DNA from 3 places in the Thiorhodovibrio litoralis genome. Region 2 is predicted to be linked to each of the others. Evidence: predicted binding sites of a transcription regulator. Region 2 holds the regulator's gene; each other region holds the start of a gene.
The links. The regulator sigma-54, encoded in region 2, starts transcription at its own class of promoters, with help from an activator protein. The targets are predictions, from matches to a motif close to TGGCANGNTNCNTGCTT.
Positions count from the first base shown of each region.

Region 1: the regulator sigma-54 is predicted to act here: its motif matches at 3,761-3,777, upstream of Thiosp_RS13610 (TorF family putative porin).
Region 3: the regulator sigma-54 is predicted to act here: its motif matches at 3,295-3,311, upstream of Thiosp_RS11895 (TOBE domain-containing protein).

Region 1 covers NZ_CP121473.1:3,065,161-3,070,721, forward strand. Annotated here, with positions in the region: gene Thiosp_RS13595 (cytochrome-c peroxidase) at 1-984, shown strand, start outside; gene Thiosp_RS13600 (ammonium transporter) at 1,055-2,311, opposite strand; gene Thiosp_RS13605 (P-II family nitrogen regulator) at 2,337-2,675, opposite strand; gene Thiosp_RS13610 (TorF family putative porin) at 2,769-3,659, opposite strand; gene ubiK (ubiquinone biosynthesis accessory factor UbiK) at 3,978-4,235, shown strand; gene Thiosp_RS13620 (YifB family Mg chelatase-like AAA ATPase) at 4,313-5,561, shown strand, end outside.
Region 2 covers NZ_CP121473.1:4,706,547-4,712,107, reverse strand. Annotated here, with positions in the region: gene rapZ (RNase adapter RapZ) at 1-39, opposite strand, end outside; gene hprK (HPr(Ser) kinase/phosphatase) at 74-1,057, opposite strand; gene Thiosp_RS21480 (PTS sugar transporter subunit IIA) at 1,065-1,619, opposite strand; gene hpf (ribosome hibernation-promoting factor, HPF/YfiA family) at 1,737-2,105, opposite strand; gene Thiosp_RS21470 (RNA polymerase factor sigma-54) at 2,252-3,745, opposite strand; gene lptB (LPS export ABC transporter ATP-binding protein) at 3,958-4,743, opposite strand; gene lptA (lipopolysaccharide transport periplasmic protein LptA) at 4,740-5,258, opposite strand; gene lptC (LPS export ABC transporter periplasmic protein LptC) at 5,414-5,561, opposite strand, start outside.
Region 3 covers NZ_CP121473.1:2,674,624-2,680,184, reverse strand. Annotated here, with positions in the region: gene Thiosp_RS11910 (AraC family transcriptional regulator) at 1-870, shown strand, start outside; gene Thiosp_RS11905 (transcriptional repressor) at 957-1,406, opposite strand; gene Thiosp_RS11900 (TOBE domain-containing protein) at 1,897-2,682, shown strand; gene Thiosp_RS11895 (TOBE domain-containing protein) at 2,796-3,224, opposite strand; gene modA (molybdate ABC transporter substrate-binding protein) at 3,568-4,353, shown strand; gene modB (molybdate ABC transporter permease subunit) at 4,437-5,114, shown strand; gene modC (molybdenum ABC transporter ATP-binding protein) at 5,111-5,561, shown strand, end outside.

The DNA.
Region 1 (5,561 bases), 1.6 Mb from region 2:
AATCGCCGCCCGCCGATGGCAGCCTATGCCTCCTTCAGCCCGCCGCTGCACCTGGACCCGGAAGAGGATCACTTCGTCGGCGGCAACTTCTGGGACGGGCGCGCCTCCGGCTGGCTGCTTGGCCATGCCACAGCCGATCAGGCACAGGGGCCGTTCTTGAATCCAGTTGAGCAGAATCTGTCCGATGGCGCCGATGTGGTCCATCGGGTCTGCCATGGGGACAATAGCGAGGCCTTCCTCGCCTACTTTGGCACGCAGGCGTGCGACAATCCTGTGGCCGGCTTCAACGCCATCGCCCGGGCCATCGCGGCCTTTGAATCGTCTGCGGAGATGAACGCCTTCAGCTCCAAATACGACTACTACCTAAAAGATCCGGAGCGCTATCCGCTGACCGAGCAGGAAGCGCTCGGTCTGGAATTGTTTGTGCGCGACGACAAGGGCATGTGCGCCGCCTGTCATCCGCATGAGCCAGGCCCCAATGGCGAGCCGCCGCTCTTTACCGATTTCACCTACGACAACCTCGGCGTTGGGCGCAACCTGGACAACCCCTGGTACGGGATGAAAGACTTCAACCCCGAGGGCGCCGACTGGGTCGACCCGGGTTTGGGCGGCTTTCTGAAGACCGTCCCGCGCTTTGCTGATCGGGTGGAGGAGAACATCGGCAAGTACAAGGTGCCGAGCCTGCGCAATGCCGATCAGCGCCCGGCCCCGGGGTTCGTGAAGCGCTTCATGCACAATGGCGCCCAGGCGAGCCTGGAAGAAGTCACGCACTTCTATAACACCCGGGATATCAAGCCGGTGTGCGAGGAGATCGATGATCCCAAGCCCGCAGAGAATTGTTGGCCAGCGCCCGAAATCAGCGCCAATCTCAACACGGAGGAGCTGGGCGACCTGGGACTGACCGCCGAGGAAGAAGCCGCCATCGTGGCCTTCATGCGCACGCTAAACGACGGCTGGACGCCGCCGAAAGGCGCCGAACGCTAGAGTCCTAGAGTCAAACAAAAACGGGGCCCAGAGGGCCCCGTGCAAGCATGGCGCAATCCCTAGCGCACGATCACTTCCCAGCGCCCACGAACTCTGGATAGGCTTCCAGTCCGCATTCGCCGATGTCGACGCCCTCGTACTCCTCTTCCTCGCTGACGCGCAGGCCCATGGCCAGCTTGATCAGGAACCATACCAGCAGCGAGGTGGCAAACACCCAGGCCAGAATGGTGAAGAGACCGATGAACTGAGCGACGAATGACGCCTCACTGTTGGTCAGAGCCACAGCAATCAGGCCCCACATGCCAACCACGCCATGGACGGAAATGGCGCCGACCGGATCATCGATGCGAATCTTATCCATGGTGACGATGGCAAAGACCACGATCACGCCGCCAACGCCGCCGATCAGGGTCGCGGCGATCGGGCTCGGCGTGAGAGGCTCCGCGGTGATAGCGACCAGCCCCGCCAGCGCGCCGTTCAGGGCCATGGTGAGATCGGCCTTACCGAACATAATGCGCGCGGTGATCAACGCCAGCACCAGACCACCAGCCGCAGCCATGTTGGTGTTAACGAAGACTGCGGCTACCGCATTGGCCTCGCCGATGTCAGAGATTTTCAGCTCCGAACCACCGTTAAAGCCGAACCAGCCCAACCACAGGATGAAGGTGCCCAAGGTCGCCAGCGGCAAATTGGAGCCAGGAATGGCGTTAATGCTACCGTCCTTGCCGTACTTGCCTTTACGTGCACCAAGCAGGAGCACACCGGCCAGAGCCGCCGAGGCACCACACAGATGGACGATGCCTGATCCTGCGAAGTCATTGAAGCCGATGCCGTCGAGCCAGCCGCCGCCCCACTTCCAATATCCCTGCACCGGATAAATAAAGCCGGTCATGACCACCGCGAAGGCGAGAAAGGCCCAGAGCTTCATGCGCTCGGCCACAGCACCGGAGACGATTGACATGGCGGTTGCGACAAAGACAACCTGAAAGAAGAAGTCCGACATGCCGGAGTAGTAGGTCTCGCCCTCACTCGCGAGCACAGCGGCGACTTCATGGTCACCACCGAACATGAAGGTCCACTTAATGTTCGGAATGACGCCGTTACCACCGTCAGGATACATGATGCCATAGCCAATCAGCATGTACATGATGCAGCTGATGGCAAAGAGCGCGACATTCTTGGTGAGAATTTCAGCGGTATTCTTGGCGCGGACCAGCCCCGCCTCGAGCATCGCGAAGCCGGCGGCCATCCACATAACAAGCGCGCCGGAAACGAGAAAGTAAAAGGTATCCAGCGCGTAGGCGAGATGTGCAATTGGTTCTTCCACGGGTAATTCCTCCTGCAAAGGCCGCTTAAAGCGCGTCCGGACCGGTCTCGCCGGTACGGATGCGGATGACCTGATCGACCTCGAAGACAAAGATCTTGCCGTCGCCAATCTTGCCAGTACGCGCGGCATTGGAGACAGCTTCGATCACTTTGTCGACCAGTCCGTCGTCCACTGCGATTTCCACCTTGATCTTAGGCAGAAAGTCGACGACATACTCAGCGCCGCGATAGAGCTCGGTATGGCCTTTCTGGCGCCCGAAGCCCTTGACCTCGATGACGGTGATGCCAGACACGCCAATATCGGCCAGCGCCTCCCGCACGTCATCGAGCTTGAATGGTTTTATGATGGCTGTAACCAGCTTCATTGCATAAGCTCCGTAGTTTGTTTACTGCGGGAGACTACCGCTGGCAGTCACCCGCGCAATTAACCTGTCAGAAAGTCAGGATATCCGAGTGACTCAGAACTCTTTGGACCAGCCGACCCAGACCTTCGGATCCTGGTTATAAAGATCGCCCTCGTTGGTTGAATCACCATCGACTTGCTCGTAAGTCAAGTTGAAGCTGCCGAAGTCACCGGCATCTTTGCTTATGGACGCGCCCCAGTGCCAATAGTCGTAAGTGGCAGACTTTATGAACCCGTTCTCTCTGTAGAGCTCTTTGTCATTCTTGAAGTCATAGTAGCCACCGAAGACCCCGAAACTGAAATCTTGGGGAAGCGGAATATCCAGGCCGGCGCTGTAGTAGAGGTCACCGGAATCGTAGAGGGCATCCTCATTGGCCTTACCGCCCCAGGCAGTGTATTGAATTCCGGCTGATATCGCTGCTGCGCCGAAATCATAGCCAGCGGAAATGCCAATTTCCCAAAAATCAACGTCATCTGGGCTGTCAGGGTAGGCGTAGTAGATGGTGTTGATGCCCAGACTGGCGTTTTCGTCGGGCAATGAAAAATCATAGCCCGCATAAAAATCCAGCTCATAGTTCGGCGCACTGTCACCGGATGTTGTGCCCACAACAGTTGGCTGCCCCGTGACTGGGTCGCGTACTATTGTCCCGATCACATCTTGGGCACCATTATCCCAATCGATGTTCGACGCCCAGGTGCCGGCATAAAAACCGCTCTCATGGGCGGCGTCCACACCACCCTGCACGGCTGCGCCGTCACTGGTCTGTGTGACACCGCGCCACATGTAATTTGAAACAGCACCGATATTGGCACTGAACGACCAAGGCCCTTGCGCGAGCGCGACACTGGTTCCGGCCAGGGACAGCGCGACCGCGGCTGCCAGACTGCTAAGTTGACGCTGCGACCTCTTGGTCGCTTTGGTGTTTGTCATGGCAATGTTCTTCATGCGCTTCTCATCCTTCATTTGTTTGCGAGTGAGACTGAATGGGCACTAGGCTCCGCTTTGAGCTCCGCAAAACGGGAGCAGTTGAACCTCGACCACCTCACTAGCAGGACGCATGCCAGCCGCAAATGTTACGAAAAGACAACGGTTTTACGCATTTGTTGCAAAAATACATCACCATAATGCACCACAACCGTGCATCAAATGCGTGCAAGCAGGCTATTAGCGCACCAATCAGGTGCACCAATCCCCGGCGACGCGACACCTGATCAGGCTCTATAATGGACGGTATTTCCTTTACCAAGAACAGGTAGACGCGATATGTTGGACCCGAAACAACTCGATGACCTCGCCCGCCGTCTTAGCGCCGCGATGCCTAAAGGCGTGCAGGTGTTGCAAGAAGACCTACAGCGCAGCATGCGCGCAACGCTGGAGGCGGGCCTGAGTCGGCTCGACCTGGTCACCCGTGAGGAGTTCGACATCCAGGCTGCGGTGCTGGCGCGCTCTCGCGCCAAACTCGAAGCGCTCGAGGCGCGCGTGGCCGAACTCGAGGAAGCGGCGCGCGCCGCCCGGACCTGAGCCGTCGCCGCGCAATGGCCCGTCGCTCCTCAGCAAAATCGCCGAAACACCGCGACTGATCGGCAAGCAAGCGGCACGTGGGTCTCTGCATTCTCCATAGCCGTGCGCCCTATGGCATTCAGGCACTCGAGGTGATTGTCGAGGTGCAGACCGCCGGCGGGCTGCCTGCCCTTTCCATCGTCGGGCTGCCGGAGATGGCTGTGCGCGAGAGCAAGGACCGCGTGCGCGGCGCGCTGCGTAGTGGCAGCTTTCAGTTTCCGGACGGTCGCGTGACCATCAATCTGGCACCCGCGGATTTGCCCAAGGAGGGTGGCCGTTTCGATCTGCCCATCGCGCTCGGCATTCTCGGCGCCTCCGGTCAGCTGCAGCCCGAGACCATTGCTGAGCATGAGTTCGTCGGCGAACTGGCCTTGTCTGGCGCCCTGCGGCCGGTTTCTGGCGTGCTGCCCTCGGCGCTGGCCGCGCGCGACGCCGGGCGCACCCTGGTGCTACCCGCCGAGAACGCCGATGAGGCCAGCCTGGTCCGCGGCCTGCGCATCCTGCCTGCCCGCCATCTGCTCGAGATCTGCCATCATCTCAATCAGCTCGAGCCGCTCGCGCCTTACCAGCCGCAACCTGTCTCGACCACAGACAAGTCCCCGCTGGCGGATTTGGCGGAAGTTCGCGGTCAGCCCCAAGCCAAGCGCGCGCTCGAAATTGCCGCCGCCGGCGCGCACAGCCTGCTATTTATCGGCCCGCCCGGCACCGGCAAGTCGATGCTCGCCAGCCGCCTGCCAGGCATTCTGCCCCCATTGACGGAAGACGAAGCCCTGCAAACTGCAGCGGTGCGCTCGGTGGTAGGGCGCGACCAGCCTGATCGCAGTCGCTGGCGCGAGCGCCCTTTTCGTGCGCCCCATCACACCGCATCGGGCCCGGCGCTGGTCGGTGGTGGCAGTCACCCGCGCCCGGGAGAGATTTCCCTCGCCCACCACGGCGTGCTTTTTCTTGACGAGTTGCCGGAGTTCGACCGTCGGGTGCTGGAGGTACTACGCGAGCCTATGGAAACCGGGCGCATCCATATCTCGCGTGCCGCGCGCCAGGCGGAGTTCCCGGCGCGCTTTCAGCTGCTGGCGGCGATGAATCCCTGCCCCTGCGGCCACCTTGGAGACCCCAGCGGGCGCTGCCATTGCACTGCCGAGCAGGTCGCGCGCTATCGCGGCCGGATTTCAGGCCCGCTGCTCGATCGCATCGACATGCAGTTGGATGTCCCGAGACTCGCCCCAAGCGAGCTGACTGAGTCGTGCCCGCCGGGCGAATCCAGCACTGCGGTGCGCGAGCGCGTCTGTG
Region 2 (5,561 bases):
GCCGGCGCCTGAAAGTCCGCTTACGATGATGAAGTCCATATCCGCAGCCGCTTCGATAGCTTGGTCGATTGGGTCAGGTCCATGGCTCATGGAGGCGATGCTCGGTCTCCCAGGCGGGCACCTCCGCCGCCAGCAATCCGGCCTGACGTTCGGCCAGGTCCGATCCGGCGTCGTAGCCGCGGGTGCGCAGAATCTGGCTGCGCACGGCTGTTTCAAGCAGGACGGCAAGATTGCGTCCCGGAGCTACCGGGATGGTTATCTCTGGCACCGCGATGCCGAGAATGTTCCGTGTGGATAAACTGCCGCGCAGCCGGTCGATGCAGGCCAGCTCGCTGTTGTCAAAAAACCGCATGCTGATGACCAGGTTTAGGTGGTTTTTTTCGCGCACCGAACTTTCGCCAAACATGGCGCGGATGTTCAAGACACCAAGGCCGCGAACTTCAAGAAAATCGCGCAGCAACGGCGGGCAGCGCCCCTCGATGACCTCGGGCGCGATGCGTGCGAACTCGGGTGCATCGTCGGCGATCAGGCGATGACCGCGGGCGATCAACTCGAGCGCGAGTTCGCTTTTGCCGATGCCAGGGTCGCCGACCAGCAGCACGCCCATGCCGAGAACCTCGAGAAAAACCCCGTGCAAGGTGGTGCGTTCGGCAAAGGTGTGGGTGAGGACATGCTGGAGGTGCTCGACAATGTCCTGATCGTTGAGGCTCGATCCCAGCAGGGGCGTGCCCTCCTGCTCGGCGCGGGCGCGGAATTGCGCATCGGGCTCAAGCGCGTCGGCAAAGATTACCGCCACTGGGCTGGCGGTGAAAACCCGCGTCAGCATATCGCCGCGGGCGTGGGGGTGGAGATCGCGCAGGTACGCGAATTCGGCCTGACCAACAACCTGCACCCGGTTGGGGCGGATGCAGTTCATCGAGCCAACCAGGCGCTGGCGCGGACCCTCAGGTGGGGTTTGCAGCGGAATCCGCTGCTTCGGCGGCTCGAACAACCATTGCAGTTTGAGCGGTTCGCTCAGACTGTCGACGAGACTCTGCAGGGAGTCGATCGGCTTCACGCTGGTCTCAGGAACGCCGTGGGGACCCGTCTGGCGGCGAGCTGGGCAGAGAACTGGTCGGAGAGCTGGCTGGAGAGTTGGCCGGAGAGCTGCTTGGCGCAGCTTCTGCGGGGGCCGCTTCAGTCAGAAGCGCCAGCAGCGCGTCGGGCCCCTCAGCGTCGCGCAGCTTCTGTCGCAGCTGGTCCTGGTTGAATAGCGCGGCAAGGTCGGCCAGCAGCTGCAGATGCATTTCGTTGGCCGTCTCGGGGACCAGCAGCGCGAAGGCCAGGTCGACCGGCTGGTCGTCAATGGCATCGAAGGGAACCGGCTCGCGCATTTGGACGAAGGCGCCAATGGCGTCCGTCACTTCCGCCACCCGCGCGTGCGGCAGGGCGACGCCGTGCCCGAGCCCGGTGCTGCCGAGGCGCTCGCGCTCGAGCAGGCGGTCGAAGACGGACTCGCGGCTGAGCTCAGGCAATTCGCCGACCAGCAGTTCAGCCAGGGTCTCGAGCAGGCGCTTTTTGCTGCTGATACTGGCCGCGCCGAGCACCCGGTGTTCGACGATGAGTTGTGGGGGGAACATGGTTGGTGGCTCTCCCGTGGGAAACAAAAACCGGAGCCGGCATGACCGGCTCCGGTATGAATCAGCTAGAGACTCGAGTGATTTGCGTGCGTGATGCGATGAGTCTCTTGGCTTGGGTTAAGTCTCCGCCGGGTCCTCGCCGGGCGCGGGCTCGCTGGTGGCCGCGAGTTCGGCACTGGCGGCTTTGGCTCCCGGCGCGCGATGACTCTGGCGCTTTTCCTTGTATTTGATCACCTGACGGTCGAGTTTGTCGATCAGTCCGTCAATGGCGGCGTACATGTCTTCGTGCGTGGCGTCGGCAAAAACACTGGCGCCATTGATGAGCAGCGTGGCTTCCGCCTTTTGGCGGAGCTTCTCGACGGTCAGTATGACGTGCGCGTTGATGACATGGTCGAAATGGCGCTCCAGGCGGGAAAATTTATTATCGACATAGTCCTTAAGCGGCTCGGTGATGTCGATATGATGACCTGTGAGCTTGATTTGCATAGATTGTCTCTCCTGGATGATCGAACGCAACGATGGCGGCTACGCCAGCCCTGGGGGATTTCATCACAAAGGAAGCCCTTAGTGAAAATCGCGGTTAGTGAAAACTCCGGTTAGTGAAAATGCCGGTTAGTGAAATCCCCGGGCGGTCAGGCGAGGCGCTTACGCTCGTTTGAGGGCGGTATGCCCATGGCTTCGCGGTATTTGGCGACTGTCCGCCGCGCCACCTTGATGCCTTGATCAGATAAAACATCCGCGATTTTGTTGTCGCTCAGAGGCTTGTTGGGCGTCTCGGCAGCGACCAGTTTGCGGATGAAGGCTCTGATGGCGGTGGACGAACATTCGCCTCCTGAAGTCGTGTTGACATGGCTTGAGAAAAAATACTTAAACTCGAGAGTGCCCCTCGGTGTGTGCATGTATTTCTGCGTGGTGACGCGCGAGACGGTGGATTCGTGCAGCTCGAGTGTCTCGGCGATATCGCGCAACACCAACGGACGCATGGCTTCTTCGCCGAAGTCGAAGAAGTCCTGCTGCAGCTCGACAATTTTGCTCGCGACGCGCAGCACGGTGTCGTTGCGGCTGAGCAGGCTTTTGATGAACCACTGGGCTTCCTGTAGGTGGGATTTCATGCACTGGTTGTCGGCTGCCTTGTCGGCACGACGAATGAGCTGGCGGTAGCTCTCGTTGACGCGGATTCTCGGTGTGGTGTCCGGATTAAGCTCCACTGTCCAACGGCCGTTGCGCCGACGCACGAGTACGTCTGGCTTAATGTACTCGGGGCGCACCTCGGTCACGGCGGAGCCGGGGCGCGGGTTGAGCGAGCGGATCAGACTCAGTGCCCTGGCGAGGTCGTCGTCGCCAAGTTTGGTGCTGCGTCGCATGCTGTCGAGGTCGTTGCGCGCCAAGGCGTCAAAATGGTGCTCGCAGATGGCCAGGGCATGGTCGCGCTGCGGCTGGACGTCAGTGAGCTGACGCAGTTGCAGAATCAGGCACTCGCGCAGATCGCGCGCGGCGATTCCGGCAGGGTCGAAGGACTGAATACGATGCAGCACGGCATCGATCTCGTCGCGCTCCAGATCGGGGTCGTTGAGAATGTCTGGCAGTTCATCGAGGTCGAGACGCAGATAACCATCGGCGTCGATGGCGTCGATCAATGCCTCGGCAACGGCTCGGTCGCGTTCCCCGAAACGGGTCAGGTTGAGCTGCCAGTCGATGTGATCGTGCAGCGTCTGCGGGCGAGAGCGCTGCGCGAAGAGATCGAAGTCATTGCCGTCGCTGCCGTTGTTGCTTGGCGCGCTGCCGCTTGCTGTGTAGCTGTCGAAGGTATCGGCCCACTGACTGTCGGTCGGCAGCTCGGCCGGCATGTCATCGCGCTCAGGGCGCAGGGAGTCGTCGATGCGGGCGTCCTCGATCTGCCGTTCAATGTCACGCGCGGAGATGTCCTCAAGGCCCGTGCCCTGGTCGCCGAGGCTTTGCTCTGGCGGATCATCGTCAGCGCTCTCGAGCATCAGGTTGGATTCAAGCGCCTGCTGGATTTCCTGCTGCAGGTCCAGGGTGGAGAGTTGCAGAAGCTTGATGGCCTGCTGCAGCTGCGGCGTCATCGTCAGCTGCTGGCCGAGGCGCAGTTGAATGGTCTGCTTCATCGCGACGCTTTCGGTCAGACTCCGGCGTGATCAGGCATGAAGAGAAGGGTTCTCGCAGCGAATGAAACTTGCATAGGCATTCTTGATTGTAGCTGATCTTTTCCGCCTCGACGCAAGCTGGGGAGCGCGATCGGCTTTTGTCAGCGCCACGACCGTGGTGGCCTGGGGGCGAATGTGTTCGTGGGAAACGTTAGCAGCGCAACAGCGTCGGCTTACAGGCGGAAATGCTCTCCGAGGTAAACCGTGCGAACCTGGGTGTTGGCAAGCAACTCGGAGGGCGCGCCCTCGGCGATGACTTGGCCGTCGCTGATGATGTATGCGCGATCGCAGATGTCGAGCGTCTCGCGGACATTATGGTCGGTCACCAGCACCCCGATGCCGCGCTCGCGCAGATGAGTAATGATCTTCTTGATATCGACCACGGCGATGGGGTCGACACCGGCGAAGGGTTCGTCAAGCAGCATGATCTTCGGCTCGACCGCCAGGGCGCGGGCGATTTCGAGCCGTCGGCGCTCGCCGCCGGACAGACTCAGCGCCATGGATTCGGCGATATGCGCGATGCCGAGCTCGTCGAGCAGCGCCTCGCACAGCTGCCGGCGCTGGCGCTCGTCGAGTTCCGGGCGGGTCTCGAGCACGGCCATCAGGTTGTCGGTGGCGCTCAGCTTGCGAAATACCGAGGGCTCCTGGGCCAGGTAGCTCAGGCCGCGCCGGGCGCGGGCATGCATGGGTGCGAGGCTGACGTCCTCGCCGGCGAGCAGGATGCGCCCGCCATCTGCGGCCACCAGGCCGACGATCATGTAAAAGCTGGTTGTCTTGCCGGCACCATTGGGGCCGAGCAGTCCCACCACCTCGCCAGCGCTGACGCTGATGTTGACGCCATCAACGACCCGGCGCCGACGATAACTCTTGGCCAGACCCTCGGCCTGCAGGGCCAGGTGAGCGGAGCGGGGGCGGGAGCTGGAGCCAGCAGCCGACTTGGCGGGGGAGGCGGTGGTCATTCCTCTTCTGGTGTGATGGTGATCTTGACCCGCTCGCGCCCCTGCGCGCTGGTGCCGGCGGTAACGCGCTCGGTCTTGCGGTTGTAGACGATACGATCGCTGGCGAAGCGATCCTGCCCTTGGGTCAGTACCGCGCGGTCAATCAAGGTGAGCTCGTCACGGTCGGCATTGTATTCCATCCGCTGGGCGCGTCCGAGAACGGGCTCGGTTTCGCCTTCTGTCATTTGGCGATATTTCGCCGGGTTGCCCACGGCGACGATGGTGCGCGGCTGGCGATCCTGACGGTGTTCGACCTGAACCTCGTCGGCAAGAATCCGCATGCTCCCCTGTTGCACCTCGACACTGCCGATGTAGCGGCTTTGGGAGGTCTGTTCGTCGAGTTCCACGGCATCGGCCTCAATGAACAACGGCTGGCCCTGATCGCTGTCGAGTGCGAACGCCGGTGCGACAGTCAGTACATTGAGACAAAACAGAATCAGAGACAGTCTGAAAGCTGGATTATTGTCGGGTCGCATGGCAGGAAGGGTCCGGGTTCGGTGATTGCATTGTCTGGGTGAGGGGCGGGAATAGGCCTGTTTTTCAAACTTGGCGTTCGCAATTGCGTTTCGCTATTGGGCTGGGCGTGTCTGGCCTCGAAGTGTCTGGCCTCGAAGTGTCTGGCCTCGGCGGGTCATTTCTTGTCCGTCGCGATTCTTGCGCGCACCCGCCCGAAAAACTTGCCGTGCATGGGCTCACTGTACCAGAAGCGCATGCCGTCAATAGCTGTCAGGCGGTCCGGGCCGCGCTCAAGCTCGACGAAGCGATCAGTTTCTGCCAGC
Region 3 (5,561 bases), 2.0 Mb from region 2:
CCCGCTCATCTCACGGAGATGCTCGCGGCGCAGACCGGCTACAGGCGTCTGGAGGCCTTCATCCGCATTGCCTGTCGGGAGGACAATGGTCTGCGGGTGAGCTTGCGGCAGGAAGGTGACCAGACCCGGGTCATCTGCGACATGGTTCACTTGGCTCGCCACCCCTTCATCTGCTTTGCCGAGTGGCTGAACCTGCAAGGCGTCATGTCCATCATGAGCGACCTCGCCGGACCGAACTGGTGTCCGCGTGAGCTGACCTTTGTCTCGCGCTATGCCCCACCCGAGCTTGCGCGCGAGGCCTTCCCCAACACCCGCATGCTTGTCGGCCAAGCCTGCCCGTCCATCCTGATCGATAGCGCACATCTGGCGCGAGTCTGTGGTGGCACGGCGACCCAGTCCGACACTGAATCCGACATTGGGTCCGACACTGTTTCAGACGCTCGGCCCGTGTCTTTTGGGCAGGCAAAGGGGTCGAACGATCAGGTCGAAGCCTGGGACTTCTTGAATCTTCTGCGCATGATCCTGCAACCCTATCTGAACGGCGGGCACCCGGATCTTTCCCTTGTCGCCGAGATTGTGGGGATGAGTCCCCGTACCTTGCAGCGCCGCCTTCAGCAGAGCGGCAGCTGCTATTCCCAGGTGCTACAGGAGGCGCGCTTCGATCTCGCGCGCGGTCTGCTCGGTGACCCAGGCGCCAAGATCATTGATGTCGCCATGACGGCAGGCTACGACAGCCAACAACATTTCACGCGCGCCTTCCGCCGCTTCACGGGCCTCACGCCGACGGGGTATCGCCGTGCGTGCCAGTCCGGTCGACGCCATGATGAACAGGTGGACCGCAGCGAAGAACCGTCCCGATTGCAGGATTGATCGACCCATTGAGAACACTTGGCTTATGGTAGGGAGGGGAAAGCGAGGTGGTAATCGGGCGAGGTTTCCACCAGAGGCGGTCTGCGCTATCGCTCCGCACTGCACTGCGCGCAGGTTCCCACAATTTCGACGATTGATCGCTTGGCGCGGAAGCCAATGGCCGTTCCCGCGGCCGTCAGGCTTTTGGCAACCCCGACATCCTCGACCTCCGCCACCTCTCCGCAGTCGTCACAGATCATAAACTGGCTCGCGTGCGGATGATCCGGATGGGCGCAGCCCACGTAGGCGTGAAGACTGGCGAGCTTGTGCACCAGACCTTGCTCGAGCAGGAAATCCAATGCCCGATAGACCGTCGGCGGCGCCGGATTCTTCACCGCTCCGCGCATCCGATCCAACAACTCGTAAGCGCTCAGGGGTTTATCCGAGAGACACAGCAAGCGCAAAACCATCTTGCGCTGATCGGTCAGTCGTACACCGCGATCTCGGCACAGGGTATTGGCGCGGTCCAAAACCTGGCTGACAAGATGGCTATCCACGCAGGCATCCCCGAGCCATCTCTCGCGGCCGAGCGCAAATAACGGACACAGCCTAAAAAATCGGGATGGTCGAGTAACCCCGGGCCAGAGCTCCCCAAATCGACAAAACCCGGCCCAATCGGAACTGACGATTCATTGCATCCTCCATTTCTTTGGTTTGCATTTTTCTTGCGAGCCCCGGCCGATTCCCGACTGACGGCTTGTGCCTGGCGTCCGATATATTCTTTGCTCAGTCGTCATTGTCCCCCGCACGCGCCATCAATGCCAGCATGGCAGCCGGACTCGCTTGCGGTTTAGCAGGCGCGCTCTTGCGCGGCGGGTTCTGCCATAATGTCCACTTTCCAGGAGCCGCGAGCCGCCCATGCCAAAAAGCAGCAAGCCACCCGGTCCGCTCCGACGATCGGCCACCGCGCGTCAGCCTCCCGCTGGTAAAAACTCGGCTGCTCAAAACCCGACTGGCCAAAACAGGCCACCGGCAAAGGGGCCGCTGATGGTTTCCGGTCAGCTGTGGCTCAAGGTCGACGAAGTGGCTTTTCTTGGCGAAGAGCGCATTGCCCTGCTGGAACAGATCGAGACCTGTGGCTCCATCACCCGCGCTGCCAAGGCAGTCGGCATCAGCTACAAAGCGGCCTGGGACGCGGTCGATGCCATGAACAACCTGGCCCCGTCGCCGGTGGTGACCACGGCAACCGGAGGCCGCGGTGGAGGTGGCGCAGTGCTGACCGAGGAGGGTCGGCGGCTAATCGCTGGATTTCGCACCATTGCCGCGGAGTATCGCCGTTTTCTCGCGGATGTGAATGCGGCCGTGCAGGAAACCGGCACCGAGTTCGACCTGCTGCGCCGGCTATCGCTGCGCACCAGCGCGCGCAATCAGTTTGTTGGTCAGGTGGTTGCCGTCAGCGCGCGCATGGTTGACGCCGAGGTGGAGCTTGCGTTGCCGGGCGATCACCGCCTGCGCGCTGGCATCACCAATGAAAGCGTGGACTGCCTTGGTCTGCGCCCGGGCCGCCAGGTTTGGGCTTTGGTCAAGGCGGTTGCCGTGGGCATCGACAATCCCGCGACACAGCCTCCACCCGAGAGCAACCGCTTGTGCGGGCGGGTGCAGCGCATCACACGCAGTGACGGCCCGGCCGAGGTGGTGTTGGAGCTGACAGCCGGCCTCACAGTGCGCGGCGTAATTGCCGCTGAGTTGCTCGAGCCTCGCGGCATCCGCGAAGGCGAAACCGCCTGCGCCCTGTTCTCCCCGGCCAGTGTGATTGTCGGCGTGAGCGACTGATTCACCGCCCAGCACCGCGCGGTTGCTCACTTTGTCATCGGGGGACGCACCATCCTTGTGCCTTTACGCGTCCCGCAGCACTTCTTCGCTATATTCTAGTGCATATAGCGAAATCAGGCAGGTACTCCCAGCAAGACTTGCGGGGCCTTGATAACCGCCGTTGCCCCTGTACCCACCGCAAGTCCCATCTCGTCGCAGGCATCAAGGGTGATGCTGGCTTGCACCTGGTCGCCCGATGGCAGGCCAATGGTCACTTCGGCGTGAATCGGTCCTTTTTTCAGCGCGGTCACTGTGCCCTTGAGGCTGTTACGGGCCGACAGTCGCACCCCGGAATCGTCCGTCATCACCAGCACCGACGAGGCCTTGAACAGGGCAATGACCGCCGCGTTCGGCTCAAGCTTCAGTGACTTCAGGCTTTCATTGGTGACGATGGCAACCATCTCCTGACCGCTGGAGAGCGCCACTCGGACCTCGGCATTGACGGCGCCAGTCGTCACCGCGACCACTTTGCCGTGAAACTGATTGCGCGCACTGATCTTCATCAATATATCCTCGTTGAGTTAAGGGGGAAACAACGCCCACCGAGCCATGGACCTGCTCCGGAAAAGGCATAAGCGAATATTGTTCCATCTTTGCGAATATAGCGCTAGAAACTCCAAGCGCATTTTTTCGCGCGCGCTGCTGGCCTGATTTTTGCTTTAATTTGCGTTAAGCCGGCAGCGGGCGTTGCTGGGTATCGCATGTAGGGCGATCACTCGGCAACCGACACCCCTTTGTCGCAGCTCAGTCGAGCGAAAGTCGACTGGTCTTGACACCAATACCGCAATTATTTTTTTATATGACGAACTCCCATTCGTCCACTTTTACTTTGTGAGGTTATCGACAATGAAAGATTTCACCTTGTCCTCTGCCGCCGCCACGGCCTTGATTCTGACCCTGTTCGCTGGGCCTGCGCCTCTCATCAGCACCGCCGTCGCTGGCGAGGTGCAAATCGCGGTTGCGGCTAATTTCACTGCCCCGATGAAAGCCATCATCGCGTTGTTTGAGGAAGACACCGACCACACCGTCAAAGCATCCTATGGCTCGACCGGCAAGCTTTTTGCTCAGATCAAGAACGGCGCCCCTTTTGAGGCCCTGCTTGCGGCCGATCAGAAGCGCCCGAAACTGCTGGAGGAAGAGGACGAACTGGGCGTGCCCGGTTCACGCTTCACCTATGCCATCGGCACATTGGTGCTGTGGTCCGCCGACGCGGATAAGGTCGAGGACGGCCCGGCGCTGTTGAAGTCCGGCGACTTTAACAAGCTGTCGATCGCCAACCCCAAGCTGGCACCCTATGGCGAGGCATCCATTGAGACTCTGGAGGCACTCGACCTGAAAGACACCATCGAGCCCAAGTTCGTGATGGGTGAGAACATCGCCCAGACCTATCAGTTTGTCGACACCGGCAATGCGGACATTGGCTTTGTCGCTCTGTCGCAGGTTATGGAAGGCGGGAAAATCGTCAAGGGCTCGGGCTGGGTGGTGCCCAGTGAGATGCACGCACCAATCCGCCAGGATGCGCTCATTCTCGAGTCTGGCAAAGACAACCCGGCAGTGACGGAACTCTTCACCTACCTCAAGGGCGAGAAGGCGAAGGCGATCATTCACGACTTCGGCTACGAAACCGATTGAGCCGGAGCGCGAGCGAGGACGGGGCTTAGTGCCCCATCCTCCAACACTCATCCACGACCACACAACACACGAAAATCGCAACGATGTTCCTGACAGAAACTGATATCGAGGCGATTGCCCTCACCCTGCGCCTGGCCACGGTCACCACACTGATCCTATTCGCCCTCGGCACCCCCATCGCCTGGTGGCTAGCACGGACCCGCTCGCGTTGGAAAGGACCGATTGGCGCCGTAGTGGCTCTGCCACTGGTGCTGCCACCCTCGGTATTGGGCTTTTACCTGCTCGTAGCCATGGGGCCGAACGGGCCGTTGGGGCGGCTGACTGAAGCTTTCGGCATCGGACTGCTACCCTTTACCTTCTGGGGCTTGGTGGCGGGTTCCGTGTTCTACTCCCTGCCCTTCATGGTGCAACCGGTGCAGAACGCCTTCGAGAGCATCGGCGACCGCCCGCTGGAAGCAGCAGCCACCCTGCGCGCCGCGCCCCTGGATCGCTTCTTCAGCGTGGCGCTGCCGCTGTCGCTGCCAGGCTTTGTCACCGCCGGCATTCTCACCTTTGCCCACACCGTCGGTGAGTTTGGTGTGGTGCTGATGATCGGCGGTAACATTCCGGGGGTGACCCGGGTCGCCTCGGTGCAGATTTACGATTATGTCGAGGCGCTGGAATACGGCAACGCGCACCGACTGGCCGCAGTCCTGTTGGTATTCTCTTTCTTGGTGCTCTTGGCCCTGTATACGTGGAAACCGAGCGGGAAGAAGCAATGAGCAATCCCCAAGCAAACACAAAAACCGCAGGAGCCACAACCGGGCTGCTGCCGCTGATTGAGGCGCGTTTCCGGGTCAACTGGCCTGGTTTCACAATGGAGTTGGACGAACGGCTGCCAGCACGCGGCGTCACGGCGCTCTTTGGCCATTCCGGCTCCGGCAAGACCACACTGCTGCGCTGCATCGCCGGTTTGGAGCGGGCTGCCGAGGGCGAGCTGCGCTTTAACGGCCAGGTTTGGCAGGATGCTCGCACCTGGGTGCCAACCCATCAACGGCCCATTGGCTACGTCTTTCAAGAGGCGAGCCTGTTCCCACATTTGAGCGTGCTCGGCAATCTGCGCTATGGCCAAAAGCGCAGCCACGCGCGCGAGCGGGCCCAGAATGCACAAAATGCCGGGGATGCTCGGTCGGCTGCCTTCTGCCTGGATCACGCCATCGAGTTACTCG